Regions from separate parts of the Brevibacillus choshinensis genome, predicted to be linked through region 1. Evidence: riboswitches for the same ligand, from Rfam matches in the RefSeq annotation. Region 1 holds a riboswitch; each other region holds the start of a gene.
What was found. A riboswitch is a leader RNA that binds a small molecule or an ion and turns the genes downstream of it on or off. The one in region 1 is predicted to bind S-adenosylmethionine.
Positions count from the first base shown of each region.

Region 2: another riboswitch for S-adenosylmethionine. It lies ahead of JNE38_RS19675 (aminotransferase class I/II-fold pyridoxal phosphate-dependent enzyme); the one in region 1 lies ahead of JNE38_RS05835 (ABC transporter permease).
Region 3: another riboswitch for S-adenosylmethionine. It lies ahead of JNE38_RS27670 (sugar ABC transporter substrate-binding protein); the one in region 1 lies ahead of JNE38_RS05835 (ABC transporter permease).
Region 4: another riboswitch for S-adenosylmethionine. It lies ahead of JNE38_RS21780 (pyridoxal phosphate-dependent aminotransferase); the one in region 1 lies ahead of JNE38_RS05835 (ABC transporter permease).

Region 1 covers NZ_CP069127.1:1,076,725-1,079,916, forward strand. Annotated here, with positions in the region: gene JNE38_RS05825 (M56 family metallopeptidase) at 1-438, shown strand, start outside; gene JNE38_RS05830 (DoxX family protein) at 512-922, shown strand; SAM riboswitch class I at 1,140-1,244, shown strand; gene JNE38_RS05835 (ABC transporter permease) at 1,354-2,286, shown strand; gene JNE38_RS05840 (ABC transporter permease) at 2,291-3,192, shown strand, end outside.
Region 2 covers NZ_CP069127.1:3,913,695-3,916,886, reverse strand. Annotated here, with positions in the region: gene JNE38_RS19690 (hypothetical protein) at 1-405, shown strand, start outside; gene JNE38_RS19685 (DUF5665 domain-containing protein) at 412-711, opposite strand; gene JNE38_RS19680 (pyridoxamine 5'-phosphate oxidase family protein) at 888-1,346, shown strand; SAM riboswitch class I at 1,433-1,558, shown strand; gene JNE38_RS19675 (aminotransferase class I/II-fold pyridoxal phosphate-dependent enzyme) at 1,652-2,815, shown strand; gene JNE38_RS19670 (trans-sulfuration enzyme family protein) at 2,812-3,192, shown strand, end outside.
Region 3 covers NZ_CP069127.1:5,532,201-5,535,392, reverse strand. Annotated here, with positions in the region: gene JNE38_RS27680 (FAD-binding oxidoreductase) at 1-220, shown strand, start outside; gene JNE38_RS27675 (ATP-binding protein) at 274-1,524, opposite strand; SAM riboswitch class I at 1,715-1,833, shown strand; gene JNE38_RS27670 (sugar ABC transporter substrate-binding protein) at 1,927-2,946, shown strand; gene JNE38_RS27665 (sugar ABC transporter ATP-binding protein) at 3,019-3,192, shown strand, end outside.
Region 4 covers NZ_CP069127.1:4,316,930-4,320,121, forward strand. Annotated here, with positions in the region: gene JNE38_RS21775 (hypothetical protein) at 1-411, opposite strand, end outside; gene JNE38_RS21780 (pyridoxal phosphate-dependent aminotransferase) at 727-1,905, opposite strand; SAM riboswitch class I at 2,010-2,125, opposite strand; gene JNE38_RS21785 (efflux RND transporter periplasmic adaptor subunit) at 2,185-3,192, opposite strand, start outside.

The DNA.
Region 1 (3,192 bases):
CTGCTCTCTTTGCTGGATGAAAAAGAGCTGGCTGCAGTGATTCATCATGAGGCCTACCATGAGGAGCATGCGGATCCGCTGAAGGTGTTCCTGCTTTCCTTGCTGTCGACCGTTTTTTGGTATCTCCCCGTATTGAAGCATATACACACGAATTATAAAGTGGTCAGAGAGGTTTTGGCTGACCGTCACGCGATGGAACAAACGGGAGGGATGGCAGATCTGGGACGTGCCTTGCTGAAGCTGGTCAAGCAAAGACAAACGATGCCTGTCATGCAAGCTGCTCATGTTTCCTTTGCCGATACTGCGATCAATTACCGAATCCAGCGGCTGCTTGACCCGAAGAAAGAGGTACCTTTTCAGCTGCCGACAATCTCAGTTTTTATTTCCGTTAGTGTCATCATCTTGTTAAGTCAGCTATTCTGGGTCTCTATGGCCTGATTTTTTTACGGGTTTACACTACATTGTGTAGTTTAAAACGAATAGACAAGCCCCTTTTGAGGAGGAAGGTAATATGAATACGAAAACGATGCAGGAAGTAGGAGCTTTGCTGGTTCGGGTCATCCTGGGAATTGTCTTTATCAATCACGGTTTGGACAAGTTTCAGGCGCTCGAAGGCACGGCTGGGTTTTTCTCGTCACTCGGCATTCCAGGCTGGATGGCCAATGTCGTGGCTTCCATTGAGCTGTTCGGAGGCATTCTCGTCCTCATCGGCCTCGGAACACGAATCGTTCCTCTGCTGTTCGCATGGATCATGATCGTCGTCATGTTCGTCATGCCGTCGGAAAGAGGCTTCTTCACAGGCAACGAATTGCACCTCTCTCTGCTCGCGATGTCCGTTTATCTGGTTCTGGCAGGCAGTCCGCTTCTGTCAGTCGATAAACTGCTGCCCATCGGACAGAAAAAGGCGGAGAAAGCGTATTAAGAATGTGAGACAAAGAAAAAAGCCGATTGAACAATCGGCAGGGAGCGAGAGAAACCCCGGGTTTTCGGGGTTTCTTTTTTATGCTTTGGGAGGCTAGGATCGGACTGCAATTTCATAAATAAAGAAAAATCAATTGTAACTGAACTGCATTGACATATCCGAGTAAAATGATAAGATAAAAATGAATTTTGTGGATGAAATTTAATTTTATAGAACATTCTTATCGAGAGCGGTGGAGGGACTGGCCCGATGAAACCCGGCAACCTTGGTCTGATTAACCATACGGTGCCAAATCCTGCGGAGTTATTCTGAGAGATGAGAAGGTGGGAATCGTGAAATCGCCCCTCTTCTTTTCGGAGAGGGGCTTTCTATATACCTAATTCATAGTATTCGCATCGTTTTAATTTGTATTGTGCAAAGGAGGAAACAACGTGTTTCATTATGCGGTCAAGCGTGGCTTTCTCATGCTGGTTACGCTGTGGATCATTGTCACGGTGACGTTTGCGATCATGCACCTGATTCCGGGAGACCCGTTCGCGTCTGACGCCAAAATGCTTCCGGAAGAAGTGGTGAAAAACATGCGGGCGGAGTACAACCTGGATCAGCCGATCACGGTACAGTACCTGCTTTATCTGAAAGGATTGCTGCAATTTGACCTGGGACCATCCATCCAGTCCAAGACGAGGGACGTGAACACGCTGATTGCAGAGGGCTTTCCCGCTTCGGCTGTTCTGGGAATCCAGTCGTTTGTTGTCGCGCTGGCTGGTGGAATCACACTCGGAATCATCGCGGCACTCTATCACAATCGGAGCTTGGATTTCCTGTCCATGTTCGCAGCGATCATCGGGATCTCCGTCCCAAGTTTTATTTTGGCGCCGCTATTGATCAAGTACATGGCGGTCAAATGGGAGCTTTTGCCCGTCGCCGCATGGGGGAGCTGGGAGCACTCGATCCTTCCCACGCTTGCGCTCGCCATCGGACCACTTGCCATTATCGCCCGCTTCGTACGAGCCAGCATGCTTGAGGTTTGGCAGCAGGATTACATAAGCACCGCAGAGGCGAAAGGGCTCGGCACCTTTTCCATCGTCGTCAGACACGGGATGCGCAACGCCATGCTGCCTGTGCTTACCTTTATCGGTCCGCTTTTTGCCAATCTGCTGACCGGTACCTTCGTGGTGGAAAAGATTTTCGCCATTCCCGGGCTCGGCAAATACTTCGTGGAAAGCATTTTTAACCGCGATTATCCTGTGATTTTGGGAATGACGGTGTTTTACAGCTTTGTGCTCATTTTTACCTTGTACATCATCGACCTGCTGTATCGGGTGATTGACCCGCGCATCAGATTGACGAGCGGAGGGAAGTAGCTTTATGGCCAATCAGGCAACACAACTGGATTCCCTGTTTCGACCACTCGACCGGAGCCGGATAACCGAAGAACATTCGGAACGTCCCAGTCTTGGGTATTGGCAGGAGGTTTTGCAGCGGGTATGCCGCAACAAGCTGGCGATGCTCGGGTTTATCCTGCTCGCGGCAGTGGTGGCCCTCTCGATCATCGGACCGATGCTCGTTCCCTACAGCCCGCATGACCAGTCGTTGACGCAGGGGAATCTGCAGGTGTCGGGCGAGCACTGGTTTGGAACGGATGACCTGGGCCGTGACATGTGGGCGCGTACCTGGATGGGCGGTCGGATCTCTTTGTTTATCGGTGTGGCTGCTGCTGCCATCGACCTGGTGATCGGAGTATGCATCGGCGGCATTTCCGGATACATGGCAGGAAGGAGCAAGCTGGGCGACCGTGTGGACAATATCCTGATGCGGATGGCTGAAGTTCTCTACAGCATCCCGTATCTGCTGGTGGTGATCCTGCTGATGGTGATTCTGGAGCCCGGACTCGCAACGATCATTATTGCCCTTTCGCTGACCGGCTGGGTGGGCATGGCCCGCTTGGTCAGAGGGCAAATCATGCAGATCAAACGGCAGGAGTTTGTGCTGGCCTCTGAAAAGCTGGGAACCTCGCATGCCAAGATCATCCTCCAGCATCTGCTGCCCAATACAATCGGCGTCATCATCGTCAACCTGACCTTTACGATTCCGCATGCGATCTTCGCCGAGTCGTTTCTCAGCTTCCTCGGGCTGGGCGTGCAAGCGCCGACGGCCAGTTGGGGAACGATGGCCAACGACGCGCTGGCGGTTGTGCTGAGCGGGCAGTGGTGGCGGCTGTTTTTTCCGGGATTCATGATCTCGCTTACCATGTTCGCGTGCAACGCACT
Region 2 (3,192 bases), 2.8 Mb from region 1:
AAGGGTGTTAAGCTGTTCGTTACAACACTGGATGGCAAAAAGCAAGAAGTGAAGCCAAATGACAAAGGGGAATACTCCCTGAAGCTGTCTATCAAGCAGGGTTCTTTCGATGCGCAAGCGGTTCGCCTCGAGCTGTATGTAGATGACAAGCTGGTCAAACAGGCTGACATGACGGAAAGCATCAAAAAGGCCATCACAGAGGCAATGGAGAACCAAGCGAACAAAGACGAAGACGATGATAAAAAAGACAAGAAAGATAAAAAAGACAAAAAAGTAAAAGAGAAGCACGTACCAAACGGGAACGCGTACGGATATTGGAAAAAGCAAGGGGAGTGGAATCAACACGGCCAAGATGATGACGACGACAATGACCGTGATGACCACGACGAGGACGAAGACAACTAAGGATCGTTACGGCTGATTATAGGGCTGCACGTAATCCACGAGCTCCTTTATGTAGTCTCCAATGATCGGTATGGATAAAAATTGAGTTAAAAGCGAACCAAGCAAGGCAAGCACGAGAGCAGTCCCAATAGTAAGGCCCAGACCCCGGGCAAGACCTGCGAGGAAATTAATCCAGAGCAGCTTGCGCGGGGCTGTGTAATTTTGCACGATATCGGCTAAACGAATATCTTCCATGAACATGGCGATTTTATCCATGCGTTCATTGAGCTTGCGGACTTCTTCGATTTCTTTCATCAACTGCTCCATTTGGACCAACAGGCGGTCAGTAGGGGACACACGACAAACCTCCGTTTCGGATCAAGTTTATCTCTATTACCCAGTTTAGGGAAAAAAGAAATGAGAAGCAAGGAACCGGAAGCGTTGCCTATCGCCCAGCAGGGGGGTACAATATACGTACAAATCGTACTCGAGGAGGCATCGGAATGGCAGAAACCGTTTCCCAATCCCTGTCGGAAGAATTGTTTGAGCTTTTGCAGAAAGAGCGCTTTGTTACCCTGGGAACGATCGATCATGAATCGGGCTCTCCAGCGCTCAGTTCCTTGTCGTGGACGTATGCGGCAACCGTTGATACCATTCGTTTTGCTGTCGATAATCGCTCGCGGATTCTGGCCAATATTGCCAAGGAGCCGCAGGTGGTATTGCATCTGATCGGTGCGGGTTCGTCCTTTGCCATCAACGGTCGTGCCGCGGTAAAAACAGAGCGGCTGGAGGGTGTGCCGCTGAAGCTGGCGATGGTCGAAATCAAGATCGAAGCGGTCCGGGACATCATGTTTTACGGCTCCCGCATTTCCGTTGAGCCGCAGTATGAAAAAACGTACGACAAGAATGCAGCGGCCAAGCTCGACAATCAAGTGATGGAAGCCTTGAGAAACGCAAATTGATGCGGATGTCTTCCCAGTGGAAAATCTTGTTGACAAGGCAGTGATCCATCCATTAGTATTAGGATCAATCAAATTGAATAGCAATCTTCTTATCCAGAGAGGCGGAGGGACTGGCCCGATGATGCCCGGCAACCAATCACCTGTACGGTTTACGTTACAGGGAGATAATGGTGCTAATTCCTGCAGAGTTATCAAACTCTGAAAGATGAGAAGGTCTTGCTTACGGCGACGTAAACAAAGCCTTCTTTCAGACGAAAGGGGGCTTTTTTCATGCCCCTCGTACACTATGGAGGGAGAGAAATCAGATGCATTTGGAGACGAAACTAGTTCAGGCGGGCGTGGGAAAAGACGAAACAACAGGGGCCGTTAACTTTCCGGTCTACTACTCAACAGCTTATCGCCATCCTACTTTGGGGGAAAGCACAGGATTTGATTACACTCGGACTGCGAATCCGACGCGCACGGTCTTGGAAGAGACGATCGCGAGCGCGGAAGCGGGGGACGGAGGGTTCGCGTGTGCGTCAGGCATGGCTGCTATCCATACGGTCATGGGGCTGTTTTCCCAAGGAGATCATCTGATTGTCTCACTGGACCTGTACGGGGGAACCTACCGGCTGTTCGAGCAGGTATTGTCCCGTTATGGACTTTCGTTTAGCTATGTCGATCTGCGTGATCTGGAATTGGTGGAGCAGGCAGTGAAGCCACAGACCAAAGCCATACTCGTGGAGACTCCGACGAATCCGCTGATCCAAATTACCGACATCGCCGGCGTGGCGAAGATCGCAAAGAGTCATGGCCTGCTGACGATTGTAGACAATACCTTCATGACCCCGTATTGTCAACGCCCACTTGAGCTCGGAGCAGATATCGTCCTGCACAGCGCCACCAAATATCTGGGTGGACATAATGACGTGCTTGCCGGTTTGATCGTGACAAAAGGACAAGAGTTATCGGAAAAAATCCGTTTTTTGCACAATTCGATCGGGGCCGTATTGGGGCCGCAAGACTGCTGGCTTCTCTTGCGCGGGATGAAGACGCTGGCACTGCGCATGGAGCGCCATCAAGCGAATGCATTTGCTGTCGCAGCCAAGCTGCGTGAGCATCCTGCTGTAACAGAAGTCTTTTACCCGGGCCTGTCTGAGCACCCAGGTCATGATATTCAGCAAAAGCAATCGAATGGTTACAGCGGGATGGTTTCCTTCCGTGTACGATCAGCTGATCAAGTAAAGCCTTTCCTGAAAAACCTGCGCATCGTTTCGTTTGCGGAAAGTCTGGGTGGCGTAGAATCGCTGTGTACATACCCGGCGACGCAGACACACGCCGATATCCCGGCTGAGATTCGGGAGTACGTAGGTGTCTGTGACCGGCTGCTCCGCCTCTCCGTAGGGATTGAACATCCAGACGACCTCATCGCGGATTTGTGCGAGGCGTTGGATGCGAGCCTGACGGTTGGAGGGAATGTGCGATGAATTTTGCTACAAAAGTGCTGCATGGAACATCGTGCTTTGATTCGGTCACAGGCGCGTCGTCCGTTCCGATCTATCAGGCGTCCACCTTTCATCAGGCTGATTTGGACCGCCCGACTACGTTTGATTACGCCAGATCCGGAAACCCTACCCGTCAAGCCTTGGAGGACGCCATTGCCGGATTGGAGGGGGGAGAGCGCGGTTTCGCTTTTGCATCCGGCATGGCAGCGATCTCCAGCGTGTTCATGCTTTTCTCGGCGGGGGATCATGTAGTCGTGGCAGAGGACGTGTACGGAGGGACATTCCGCTTCTTGACGAGAGTATTGTCTCGGATGGGGATTACCGTGACGTTTGTAGACGCGACCAAACTGGAAGAAGTC
Region 3 (3,192 bases), 1.7 Mb from region 1:
GGCTGCTAAAGGTATTCGCTGGGTGGAGGGCTTGCGTCTGGCGTTACGTCCTTTTACCGAGGGCATATACGTCAATACCCCAGATCTCTCAATAAAGAACTGGCCCGAAGAATACTATGGCAGTAACTTCGAGCGACTGACACGCGTGAAAGCTAAATATGACCCTACTAACTTTTTTCATTACCCTCAGAGCATTCCCCCAGCTGGAAACGAAATTTGATGAAGCCGGTGTCGAAGTGAAAATCCCCACATCCGCTCTAAGGATCTGGGGATTTACTCTTGATAAGGAAAAGTGATGGAGAATTTCGTGCCTACGTTCGGTTTGCTGTTTACGGTGACGGTGCCGCCAAACGTATGGATGACGTGATAGGAATACGTAAGACCCAAGCCGGTGCCGCTGGATTTGGTGGAAAAGTAAATGGACCCCAGCCGCTTCATTTGCCCTTCATCCATCCCCACGCCGTTGTCCTTGATGACCAGGATCGCTTTGCCTTCCTCCACCATCAGGGACAGGAACACTCTTCCTTTTCTCACATTGGCGCAGGCCTCGATCGCATTTTTGATGAAGTTGACGAGCACCTGCTTGATCTCATCCGGATTGGCCATGATGGTGACAGACGTTTCCGGTGTACGGACCTCCAACTCCACATTGTGCAGGATCGCAAAGGGCGACATCACGGCGCGCATGACCTTCAGCATTTCCGCGACGTTAACGGGCTCATACCGGTTTGTCAGCGGCTTTGAGATCGCGAGATATTCCGAGAGGATCATTTCCGTCCGTTGAATTTCGTCCATACAGATGTTCATGTACTGGGCGTTTTTGGTCAAATCCGTGGGGTTTTCCTGCATTAATCGCAGAAATCCTTTGACGGCCGTAAGCGGATTGCGCACCTCGTGGGCAAGGGAAGCGGCCACGTGGCTCATTGTCTCGATCTTTTCATTCTGTGCATGCTTGATAAAAATTTCCTTGTCCGATACCGATTTGCTGAAAAGGGACATCAATATCCAGATACCGAGTGAATTCTGCAGCGGAATCACAAGAAAGTGATAGGTAAGATTTTCAACAAAGTAGTGGGGGAAATAGAAATAGGTAAGGGTCAGGGCAACAATGGAAAACACCATGCCTGCCGAAATGGTGAAAATCGTTTTCCGGTGAGTTGTTTTATACGATCTGTACATAAGCAGGGACACCACGAAGGAAAAAACGGCAATCAGCATGGCGACGATCGATCCTTCGCCACCCAAATACAATCGATAAATGACAAATTCTCCAAGCAAAATGAGACCTGTCTGGATACCTCCGTAAACAAGCCCAAAAAACATGATGACATACCGAGTGTCAAAAATGACCCCGTCAATGACACTGGAGGCAAAGGTCATCGCGAGGAACAAGCTGATCGAACTGGTGAAGAGGATGAAGCTCCTGCTGAAATTTCTCATCTTGTCTCGGCAGTAGATATTGAACATCACAAAGGGAATTAATACAAAGAAAAATTGAAGGATGACTTCTTTTATTAGGCTCATCGGGCATCTCCACCGCAGACTGACTAACTATCATTTCCCGATATTTCGACACGCCCTTGCATAATCCCTCCCAAATTGTGGGTGTCTTTTGTCAGATGAACGCAAATTTTTAAAAGACCCAGTTGACAGGTGCGAATGCATTGATTATAGTCTGTATATATTAAAGCAAACGTTTCGAAAATAATAACTACTCTTATCCAGAGAAGGCTGAGGGAATGGCCCTATGAAGCCCGGCAACCTAGCACGCGAGAGGACTCTTGCGCGCCAAGGTGCTAACTCCAACAGGTAACGATACCTGACAGATGAGAGGCGGGAAATCGCTGATTTTAGCCTCTTTCTGTTGAAAGAGGCTTTTCTGCTTGACCTTTTCTGCGACGAGTCTATACACAAGGGGGAACATCCATGAAAAAGAAATTGGGTCTTCTGGTCACGCTGGCACTGACAGCTTCTCTCGCTTTGACAGCGTGCGGCAACGGCGGTGGAGCTGGCACGGCTGCTCCAAACGGCGCGTCTGGCGAGAAAACTAAGAAAATTGCGTTGATTATGCGTCAAAATGTTGGGACTTTTTCGGCGCAATACATCAACGGGGTCAAAAAAGAAGTGGAGAAAAACGGCGGCGAGCTGACGGTATTCAATGCGGACACCGATCTGGCGAAAATGGCTTCCAATCTCGATGCAGCGGTCAACCAGCACTTTGACGGCATCCTGATCGACCACGGTACAGCAGAAGCGCTGCAGCAAGGAACGCAAAAAGCGGTAGACAAGAAGATTCCTGTCGTCCTGTTCGACACGGACATCAAAATTCCGGGCGTGCCGATTGTAGCGCAGGACGACCAAAAGCTGGCTGACCTGAGCCTCGAGAAGCTGGCTGCGGACAATGGCAACAAAGGAAACATCGTGAAGATTTGGGTGGCAGGCTTTGCGCCTATGGAAAAACGTCAAATCACGTACGATGCATTCTTGAAGAAATATCCGGATATCAAAGAAGTAGCGGCTTTCGGTTCCGCGACCAACAATACCGCTCTGGATACGCAATCTCAGATGGAAGCGATCCTGAAGAAATATCCGAACAAAGGCGACATCACGGCAGTATGGGCAGCATGGGATGAGTTCGGTAAAGGTGCTACACGTGCGATCCAGCAAGCAGGACGCACCGAAATCAAAGTGTACTCCATCGACCTGAGCGATGAGGACCTGCAAATGATTCAGGAGCCAAACTCTCCTTGGGTAGCGACTGCTGCAGTTGACCCGTCCAACATCGGCCGCATCCAGGCGGAGACCGTGTTCAAGAAAATCAAAGGGGAAGAGGTTCCGGACAACGTCAACCTGACACCTGTTCTCGTGAAACAAGATGATCTGCCTAAGGACAAAAAAGTGACGATGGGCGATCTTTCCCAATACGTGAAAGAGTGGGGCAAGTAAGATCGGATAGAATGGCAGGCGATTCCCGTTGAACGCTCAACGGGAATCTTCCTTATCTAGGGGGTGTAAAGATTGGCAACCTTACAAATGCAAGGAATCGAGAAGCAATTTTCCGGTGTGCCTGCCCTGAGAACGGTGAATTTTGAAGTGAAGGCTGGAGAGGTACACGCCTTGCTGGGGGCAAACGGGGCCGGGAAAAGCACCTTGATGAAAATTCTCACAGGAGCCTATCAGCTGGACGGAGGA
Region 4 (3,192 bases), 2.9 Mb from region 1:
GGCATGCGCTTCTTCCAACCCAATATCTTCGGCCAGCAAAAGAGCTTCTTCCTGGAAGGTCAGCGTACAGCTTCCTTCGTTCAGCTCGCACAGACGCTTCAATCGTTTCAAGCGTTCTGCTTTCTTTTCCGCTCTCATGCCATCATTGCGCAAATCGCACACATTCACGTGGCGAGCGTCTGCAATCATGCTGATATCGTCTACATGGACAATCAGTCGCTGTCCTTCTTCTGTTACAAAACCGATCGAGCAAAAATGCGCTCCGGACATTTCCAGACGAGTGAGAACGGCATTGGCAAACATTTCACCCGTACGCAGACGGATCGAACCTGCTTCAATAGCCCCGCCTATTTTTCGCTCGTTGGCGATTACCGTATACATATCCGTGTAACCATTAATCTGATAGCGCATGGTACCCTCCCGCTCTGCCAAAAGTTGTCGCTGAGACTAATTATCATTAACAGTATTTATCGTATAATGAAAATCATTATCTGTCAATAATGAGAATGATTTTTATTGAGAATGGACAGTGATTTTATTTTGCCCAGCTCTTCCTACCATATTCGCTACCTCTCCTGTAGGCGATGGGCAGGTGCCCGAAAACGAACAAAAAGAATGGGCCTGCTTCACAGCGGGAGCCATTGCTGCACATAAGACTTGTAAAAAGAATGCAAAAAGACCGTACCCGCTGATTTCAGCAGTACGGTCCGTCTTTTGCATTGTTGTTTATGCTTTTGTAAATATCCCCAGCCGCTCGATTCGACTCACTGCTTCAGCGAGTCGCTGCTCATCCGACAAGAGAGCCGCCCGTACGTAGCCTTCGCCCGTAGGCCCGAAGCCATTCCCCGGTGCTACCACCACGTGTGCTTTTTCCAGCAGCAGATCCGAAAACTCGATCGAGGAATATCCGCTCGGAACGGGCAGCCAAGCAAAGAACGAGCCTTGCGAAGGCTGTGCCTGCCAGCCGATGCGATGCAGATTGGTGAACAGTGCATTGCGGCGTCCTTCGTAGACGGCTACCAGATCGCGTACGCACTGCTGCGACTCCGTCATGGCTTTTGCCGCGGCCATCTGCACTGCTCCGAACAAGCTCACAAAGTAATGGTCTTGAATCAGATTGATCAGTCGGACCAGCTCGCGGTTTCCTACCATCGCACCGACGCGCCAGCCCGCCATGTTGTAGGTCTTGGACAGTGTGTAGAACTCGACGCCCACTTCCTTCGCACCCGGAACCTGCATAAAGCTCACCGGCTTTTTGCCATCGTAGCTGATGGCACCGTAGGCAAAGTCGTGGCATACGACGATCTCGTTTTTCTGTGCAAAGCGAATCGTCTCCTCGTAGAACTCAAAGGGAGCATTCACCGCTGTCGGATTGTTCGGGTAGTTGAGGAACATCAGCTTCGCTCGCTCCAGATCTTCCTTTGCAATCTGACCGTAATCAGGCAAAAACTGATTCTCTGCGCGCAGAGGCATCATGACCATTCGCCCGTCTACGACGGCAACCCCGGACCAGTAGTCAGGATAGCCTGGATCCGGCACCAATGCGACATCCCCTTTGTTCATCAAGACCTGGCAGATTTCCACTAGCCCTGTCTTGCTGCCAAACAAAATCGCTACCTCTTCTTCCGGGTCGAGGTCCACGTCAAATTCCTGCTTATACCAGTGAGCGACCGCCTGCTTCAGCTCGAGGCGTCCGCTAAACGGCGGATATTTATGATGCAGCGGGAGCGCTGCCGCTGCCTGCAATTCTTCTACGATATGGGCCGGTGTCGGCAAATCAGGATTGCCCTGGCCGAGATTGATCACATCATGACCGGCAGCGATGACTTTATTTACTTTCGCTACGAGTGTGGCAAAAAATTGCGTCGGCAGCCGATCGATCATGTCGGAATGTTGGATACGCATCTGTCTTCATTTTCCTTTCTGTCGGATGATGCATGTAAAATAAATTCGTACAGCAAAAAACCCCTCTTTCCTTACAGAAAAAGGGGTAGATCAGCTTCGTCACGTCCTTATCTGTCAGGAAATCTCCTGCTGGAATTGGCACAGCATCCAGCTCCACAAGGGAACATAGATCCGCTGCCGGGTTTCATAGGGCCAGTCCCTCCACCTCTCTGAATAAGTAAAGCACACGGAATATAATGTTTTGAATCTTCTTCATACTACTTGAGCGTTATCGGTGTGTCAAGATCCTTGCTGAATTTGCACGGTTGCCCCGTCTCTAAGTAACGTCTGTCCCCGCACGACAATGCGGTCACCTTCCTGGACACCTTCCACAAGCTCGATCGAATCGCTGGTCTGTTCTCCGGTTTTCACTTCCACTTTCTTTGCGGTCTTGTCGGTTATGCGGTAGACGTACTGTTTCCCGTTTTCCTCAAAAACTGCCTTTCGTGAGACGACGAGAGCATTCGCTGACTGCTGCAAGCCGAACTGGATGTTGACGACCATATCTGCTTTCAGGATCGCCTCCGGGTTGGCAAGGGATATCTCCACGGGATAGGCGCGCAAGTCCTGATTCATGACGGGGCTGATGGCGGTGATCGTTCCCTTCAGGTCTTTTTCCAGGGTGGTGAGCGTGATCGTCACCACGTCACCCTTTTTCACGGTTGACACATCTTGTTCGGATAGATTCGCTTTGGCGATGAGGGGATCTGTATTTACGATCGTCACGACTGCTGATTGCACGGAGGCCATCTCTCCTGCGGAGCCGTGCACCTGCGAGATCGTTCCTGAAATGGGGGCGGTGATCACGGCATAGCCCAGCTCTTCACGTGCGTTCTCCAAAGCGACACGCGCTTGCTCCACCGACGCCTCAGTTACGGCTACTCCTGTTTTCTGCTGGGCGGTCGCAAGCGTCTGCTTTGCATTGTCATAAGTGGTCTGAGCGTTGACCAACGCGGCTTTAGCCTGCTCGAGCTGCTGGGCAGCTACCGCCCCCTGCCCATACAGCTGCGAGATTCGCTCAAAATCGCGCCGGGCGTCCTGCAGCCTCTGTTCGGATGAGACGAGACCGCTCCTGGCTTGCTGCAGACTTTCCCCTGTATTGCTCGCGCTCTGCCGAAGTGAGGCTACGGACAGCTCATAGGCTGCCTGCGCTTGCTTGACGGCACGATTCAGATCGCTCTGATCCAGCGTGAATAATACAGCTCCTGCCTGCACCTTTTGACCGAGCTTCACCTGGATCTGATTGAT